DNA from 3 places in the Halomonas sp. CKK8 genome. Region 2 is predicted to be linked to each of the others. Evidence: predicted binding sites of a transcription regulator. Region 2 holds the regulator's gene; each other region holds the start of a gene.
What was found. Region 2 encodes PhoB, which activates phosphate uptake and scavenging genes when phosphate is short. Its sites were predicted from a motif close to TGTCATANNNNTGTCANA; they were not measured.
Positions count from the first base shown of each region.

Region 1: a site for PhoB is predicted at 1,255-1,272, ahead of phbB (acetoacetyl-CoA reductase). Genes of this name have one in related genera too.
Region 3: a site for PhoB is predicted at 1,581-1,598, ahead of P8934_RS10295 (inorganic diphosphatase). Genes of this name have one in related genera too.

Region 1 covers NZ_CP121193.1:3,448,152-3,450,414, forward strand. The annotation lists gene P8934_RS16225 (DUF349 domain-containing protein) at 1-329, shown strand, start outside; gene phbB (acetoacetyl-CoA reductase) at 433-1,179, opposite strand; tRNA gene P8934_RS16235 (tRNA-Met) at 1,370-1,446, shown strand; gene P8934_RS16240 (DUF3750 domain-containing protein) at 1,765-2,263, opposite strand, start outside.
Region 2 covers NZ_CP121193.1:3,934,144-3,936,406, reverse strand. The annotation lists gene phoR (phosphate regulon sensor histidine kinase PhoR) at 1-819, opposite strand, end outside; gene phoB (phosphate regulon transcriptional regulator PhoB) at 821-1,510, opposite strand; gene ubiA (4-hydroxybenzoate octaprenyltransferase) at 1,598-2,263, opposite strand, start outside.
Region 3 covers NZ_CP121193.1:2,147,857-2,150,119, forward strand. The annotation lists gene P8934_RS10290 (acetyl-CoA hydrolase/transferase family protein) at 1-553, opposite strand, end outside; gene P8934_RS10295 (inorganic diphosphatase) at 923-1,522, opposite strand; gene P8934_RS10300 (phasin family protein) at 1,792-2,232, opposite strand.

The DNA.
Region 1 (2,263 bases), 490 kb from region 2:
GCCCACTGCGGGACGCCCACGAGCGGCGCAATGCCGCCCGCCAGACCGGCGCGGACGATGCGGTGGAGGAGCGACTGGCACGCCTGCGGGCCCACCTGTCACTGCTGGCCGGAGGTCGCGTCAACCAGCGGGACGACCCGCTGCGCCTGGCGATCCAGGTCGAGCGCCTCAACGACAGCCTGAGCCAGCAGACCTCTCGGGCCGAGGAGCTCCATCAGATACTCGCCGACCTGCTGGCCACCGGCCCGATGCCCGAGGGGCTATGGGAGCGCGAGGTGGGCGAACTCGACCGCATGCTCGAGAGCCTGGCCGAGCTGCCACCGCCCTGATCGGCAACGCCGCCCACAGACGCGACAGCGCGAGGCGTATGCCTCGCGCTGTGGGGGCTGCCGCCAGGGTCACCGGCGACAGGGGCGTGCGACGGTCGGGCGATCAGCCCATGAACTGCCCGCCGTTGATGTCGATGTTGGCGCCGGTGATGAAGCCCGACTCCTGGTCGGCGAGGAAGGCCACCAGGCGACCGATCTCCTCGGGCGTCCCGTAGCGCTTGACCGGAATGGTCTCGCGGATGGCCTCACGGACCTTCTCGGGAATGTTCATGATCATGTCGGTGGCGATGTAGCCGGGCGACACCGTGTTCACGGTGATGCCCTTGGTGGCCGTCTCCTGGGCCAGCGACATGGTCAGGCCATGCATGCCCGCCTTGGCCGCGGCGTAGTTGACCTGGCCGAACTGGCCCTTGCGGCCGTTGATGGACGAGATGTTGATGATCCGGCCGTAGCCCTTGTCGAGCATGCTCTCGATCACGCTGCGGCAGGTATTGAAGACGCTGTTGAGGTTGGTGTCGATGACCTCGTGCCACTGGTCCGGCGTCATCTTCTTCATGGTGCCGTCCCGGGTGATCCCGGCACAGTTGACCAGCACGCTCACGGGACCGTGCTTCTCCTCGATCTCCTTGACCCCTTTCACGCAGGCATCAAAGTCGACCAGGTCGATCCCGGCGATGTCGATGTTGTCGAAACCCTCGGCCTTCTGGGTCTCCAGCCAGGCCTTGGCCTTCTCCGGGTTGTGGTATCCCGCTACCACCGTGTAGCCCTCTGAGGCCAGCGTGCGGCAGATGGCGCTGCCGATACCCCCGGTACCACCGGTGACCCAGGCGACGGGTGCTTGTGTTGTCATTGACTACCTCCCTGATATGCATGACATCTTGTCTGGCGTGGCGCCAGGCCGGCCATCGCCAGTATTGTTCATTGACCTGTCACCTTGATGACAGCAGAGGGAGTATGGACCAGAAAATGCCACCGGGACGAGCGTTTGAAATCAATCCTTGACCAAAGGCGAATAGCCTGTAGAATACGCCACACGTTGATGCGGGGTGGAGCAGTCTGGTAGCTCGTCGGGCTCATAACCCGAAGGTCATCGGTTCAAATCCGGTCCCCGCTACCAAATACCGAGAAAGCCGATTCCTGCGGGAGTCGGCTTTTTCATGTGGTATGACCGTCGGTCATCGGTTCCCTGTCGTTTCAGAGTCAGCGGTCCCCGCTACCAAATCTAAGAAAAAGGCCAGAACCTACCCGTTCTGGCCTTTTTCATGTCTACAGTAAAACTTTCTGGTAACTCGTCGGGCTCGGCTCTTCACAACCCCAGGAAGGTCATCGGCTCAATCCGGTCCCCGTTACCAAACACCGAGAAAGCCGATTCCTGAGGGAGTCGGCTTTTTCATATGGCATGACCGTCGGTCATCGGTTCCCTGTCGCTTCAGAGTCAGCGGTCCCCGCTGCCCTCCCCTCGCCCCTTGATGGCGGGCGCCATGCCCAGCCGGCCGATGCCCGGCAGCTTGAGCGCCGGGCGGAGCGGGTCGATGCCCAGCGCGAGGCCGAGCAGGCTGATCTCGAGCCCCTCGTCACGCCCCAGGGTCAGCCCCAGCAGGCCGCCCAGCGAGGCGGTGACGCCACGCCCGCCCGGCGCCGCGGCCAGCACGCCGTCGAGCAGGTAGTCCTTGCCCACCGCGGTCACCGGCAGCGTCGCCTCCAGCCCCTCCACCTCGCGGACCACCCAGGCGGTGAAGGTGTTGCTGTTGGGGCCCGGCCAGGCACGGTAGGTCGAGGGAGCCGGGTAGGCCGCCACCGCAGCCTCGATCCCGGGAATCAGCCGCGCGGCCGCCTCGCCACGGTAGTCGGCCAGCAGCACCGGCTCGCTGCCGTACCAGGCCCGGTCCGGCGTATGGGTCGAGCGGGACACCAGGGCCGGACGGCGCCAGCTG
Region 2 (2,263 bases):
CCCGCCCTGGTCGATCTCCAGCCGTGACAGCAGCAGGAGGTCGTTGACCAGGTTCTGCATGCGGTCGGTCTGGGCCTTCATCTGCGACAGGCCGCGGCCCAGTCGCGGCGGCAGCTGGCCGACCATGTCGCCATAGGTCTCCAGGTAGCCGGCCAGCACGGTCAGCGGGGTGCGCAGCTCATGGGAGACGTTGGCCACGAAGTCCCGGCGCATCTGCTCCAGACGGTGCAGCCGGGTGATGTCCCGGGCCATCACCAGGCGCTCGTCGTCGCCGTAGAGGGTGATCTGGAACTGCAGGATCAGCCTCTCGTCGATGGGCGAGGGCAGGGTCAGCGGCTCGCGATAGTCGCGGCCGTGGAAGTAGTCGACGAAGCGCGGGTCACGCAGCAGGTTGGTGATGTGCTGGCCGCGGTCGAGCTGGGGCTTGAGGCCGAGCATGCGTTCGGCGGCGCTGTTCCACCACTCCAGGTCGCCATGGCGGTCGAGCATCACCACGCTGTCGCGCATCGCCTCGGAGGACTCCTGGATGCGCTGCAGCGTGGCCCGCAGCCGCTGCTGGGTGAGGCGCTGGCTCTTCTGGTAGCGGTAGAGGCGGTCGAACAGCTCGCCCCACAGGCCGCTGGCGGCGGGGGGCTCCTCCTGGGGGCGCAGGGTGAGCCACTGGTAGAGGGCGTGCAGCTGGCGCAGGTGGAAGGTCAGGCAGATCAGCAGGCCGACGGCGATGCCGGCCACCATGGCGGAGAAGGGCCAGCCGACCAGGGCCCCGACGGCGACCAGGGTCGCCAGGCGCCAGAACTCGCGTCGCCAGAGCCGCCCCACGTCAGCCCTTGGCGGAGAACCGGTAGCCGGTGCCACGCACGGTCTGGATCAGCTGGTGATGGGGCTCGCCCAGCGCCTTGCGCAGGCGGCGGATATGCACGTCCACGGTACGCTCCTCGACATAGACATTGCCGCCCCACACCTGATCGAGCAGCTGCCCGCGGGTGTAGGCGCGTTCCTGGTGGGTCATGAAGAACTGCAGCAGGCGGTACTCGGTGGGCCCCATCTCCAGCGAGCGGCCATCGACGCTGACCCGGTGGCTGACTGGGTCGAGCAGCAGCCCGGCGACCTCCACCGGGTCCTCGATGCCCCGCGGCGTGGCACGGCGCAGCACCGCCTTGAGGCGCGCCACCAGCTCGCGCGGCGAGAAGGGCTTGGTGATGTAGTCGTCGGCGCCGGCCTCGAGCCCCTGGATCTTGTTGTCCTCCTCGCCCTTGGCGGTGAGCATGATGATCGGCAGCTCGGCGGTGGCCTCCTCGCGCTTCAGGCGACGCGCCAGCTCGATGCCGCTGGTGCCGGGCATCATCCAGTCGAGCAGCACCAGGTCGGGCTGGTGGTCGACCACCATGGCGTGGGCATCCTGGGCATTGTCCGCCTCGAGGACGCGATAGTCGGCCATCTCCAGCGCCACCGCGATCATCTCGCGGATCGGCGCCTCATCATCGACGATCAGTACGGTCTTGGCGGTCATCCCGGAGCCTCGTGGTCAATGACAGATCGATGACGATGACAGCACGTCATGATGACAATAGCGTGACAGCCCCGGCCTGTCGCCCGCTCAGCCGCCGTTCACCGTGGGCCACAGGGAGAGCGCGATGCCGGCGAAGACCAGCAGGCCCGACCAGTGGTTGTTGAGAAAGGCCTGGAAGCAACGGTCCCGGTCCCGCCCGCGGATCAGCAACTGCTGGTGCAAGAAGGTCGCCGCCATGGCGGCAAGCCCCAGCCAGAAGAAGCCCCCCAGCGCCAGCAGCCCGCCGGCCCAGGCCAGCAGCCCCAGGGTCAGGCCCTGCAGCAGGCCGATCATCAGCCGGTCGGCGCGGCCGAACAGCACCGCGGTGGACTTGATGCCGATCTTCAGGTCGTCGTCGCGGTCGACCATGGCGTACTCGGTGTCGTAGGCCACCGTCCAGGCCACATTGGCGGCGAAGAGCAGCCAGGCGACCGGCGGCAGCGAGCCCAGCACGGCACCGAAGGCCATGGGGATCGCCCAGGAGAAGGCCGCGCCAAGGAAGGCCTGGGGCAGGTGGGTGTAGCGCTTCATGAAGGGGTAGATGAAAGCCAGGATCACCCCCACCACCGAGAGCATCACCGTGAAGAGGTTGGTGAACCAGACCAGCACGAAGGCGGCCATCACCAGCATCAGGAACAGCGCCTGGGCCTCCCCCTCGCTGATCCGACCGGTGGCCAGGGGGCGGTTCCTGGTGCGCTTGACGTGGCCATCGAA
Region 3 (2,263 bases), 1.8 Mb from region 2:
TATCGTGCAGGCCCTCCAGCTCGGCGGGCGCGTCAAGGTTCAGCTCGATGATCACCTTGTCGGCGAGAATGGCGTAGCTGGCCGAATTCCCCACCGAGGTGGTGGGCACGATGCCGCCCTCCTCGGTAATGGCGCAGGCCTCCACCACCGCCACATCGATCTCGGCGAGCTGGCGGTTGCGCAACAGCTCCACGGTCTCGGAGAGGTGCTGGTCGATGAACATGACCTCCCCCGCATTGATGGCGCGGCGCAGGGTCGCGTCAACCTGGAACGGCATGCGACGCGAGAGCACCTTGGCATCGGTGAGCAGCTTGTCCAGGTCATTGCCCAGCGAGGCGCCGGTCATCAGCGTGATCGAAAGCGGATCCTGACGGGCACGCTCGGCCAGGGCGCGCGGTACCTCTTTCGCTTCTCCCGCGCGGGTAAAGCCGCTCATGCCCACCGTCATGCCGTTCTCGATCAGGGCAGCCGCCTGCTCGGCCGAGCACAGCCTCTCCTTCCAGCCGGCCCAGCGGCAACGCGCTTCAATGCGGGGCGTGTCGAGCTTGTCCAAGGTCGTCTCCTCGTCGTGATTGGCCTGCGAGCCGAGTAAAATGCATCACGATATGATAAGACCCTTTTCCCCATTAGCAACCTAAGCATAAGTCTGATCGGGTTGATCTGGATCAAGCAATGAAGCCGCGTCACTCGCCCGTTGCCACGCCGGTGGCCGCCAGGCATCAAGGCCCTTCGCCAGATCGGGGGCATCGTGTGCTCGGAGTTCAACCGCGTCGGCCCTTATGCCCCTCGATGACAGGCGCTGTCGCCGATCTCCTACGGCAGACGGCCATCGACTGGGCAATGCTTGTCGTAGCCCTGCCGATGTCGAGGCCCTCATGACCCGCCGCGCCCGCCGGAACGGCAAAGGTTGCGCCGCCAGCCGTCACTCCTGCCCGGCGGCCTCGTACGCCTCCAGGGCCTGGGTCAGGATCTCACGCGCCTCGCTGGCATCGCCGAAGCCGTTGAGCTCGATGTCGCCCCCGTCCGGCAGGTCCTTGTAAACGCGGAAGAAGGCATTCAGGCGCTCGACCTCCATGCTCGGCAGATCCTCCATGCCATCGATATCGGCGTAGGTGGGGTCAACGTCGTCGGCGGGCACGGCGATGATCTTGTCGTCGGCTTCGCCGTCATCGACCATGCGCAGCACGCCGATCGGCTTCACCTTGATCACCGCACCGGGATAGATGGGGTCCCGGGTGATCACCAGGGCATCCAGCGGGTCGCCATCGCCGCCGGCCGAGCTGGTGATCGAGCCGTAGTTGGCCGGATAGCGCACCGGCATCGACACATAGCGATCGACGATCAGCTGGCCCTGGTCGGCATTGATCTCGTACTTGGTAAAGCCGCCGGCCGGAATCTCGTTGACCACATGGAAGGTCGTCGGCGCATTCTCGGTCTGCGGGTAATCGAACACGTTCTGGGCCTGGGCGGCGCTGCTCAGCAGGCTAGCCGCCAGCAGCGGCAGGACGATGGGCTTGATCATGAGGCTATCCTCGAGGACGGAAAGGCTGGGGTAACGCTCCCCTACCCTAGCCAGCCGGCATGACCCCTCGATGACAAGTGCTCTCGCCGTTCTCGTTCGGCAGGCGGCCATCGGCCGGGAAATGGGGCTGGGAAAGGGGGGCTGTCCTCGATTAGCCCGCGGATTAGCCGACACGTGGAACACCAAAACGCCAGCAGGCCGCCGATCATCGATCGGCGGCCTGCTGGGATCTTGCCTCACCCCGGCCCGTGGGCCGGGTTAACACCACTTCAGGCTTGCTTGGCGCCCTTGGGTGCGGCTTCCTTGACGGCCTTGCTGGCGGTCTCGGTTGCGGACTCGGTAGCCTGCTGGGCGCTTTCCTGGGCCTGCTTGACGCTGCTCTCGGTCAGCTTCTGGCTCTCCTGGACGAACTCCTGCTGCAGGGCCACGGCCTTCTCGGCATCGCCCTTCAGGCGCTCGGTCAGGTCCTTGGCAACCTCTTGCTGGCCTTCCAGGTAGTTCTTGAAGCCTTCGGCGTCCTTGACCTCGGCCAGGTTGCGCAGCTGTGCCAGGCCGGCATCGCTGTAGGCCTTGGTGGCGTCGAGCTGGGCGTTGACCAGCTTCTCGGTGACGTCGATGGACAGCGCAGCGAAGGCGCGGGCCGGGGCGAAGAAGGTCTCGAGTTGAGCGGTGTCAAACTGCTTGGTGTCAAAGGAGAATACGTTGGTCATGGTGGGAACCTCCTGGGTTCTGAATGCCACG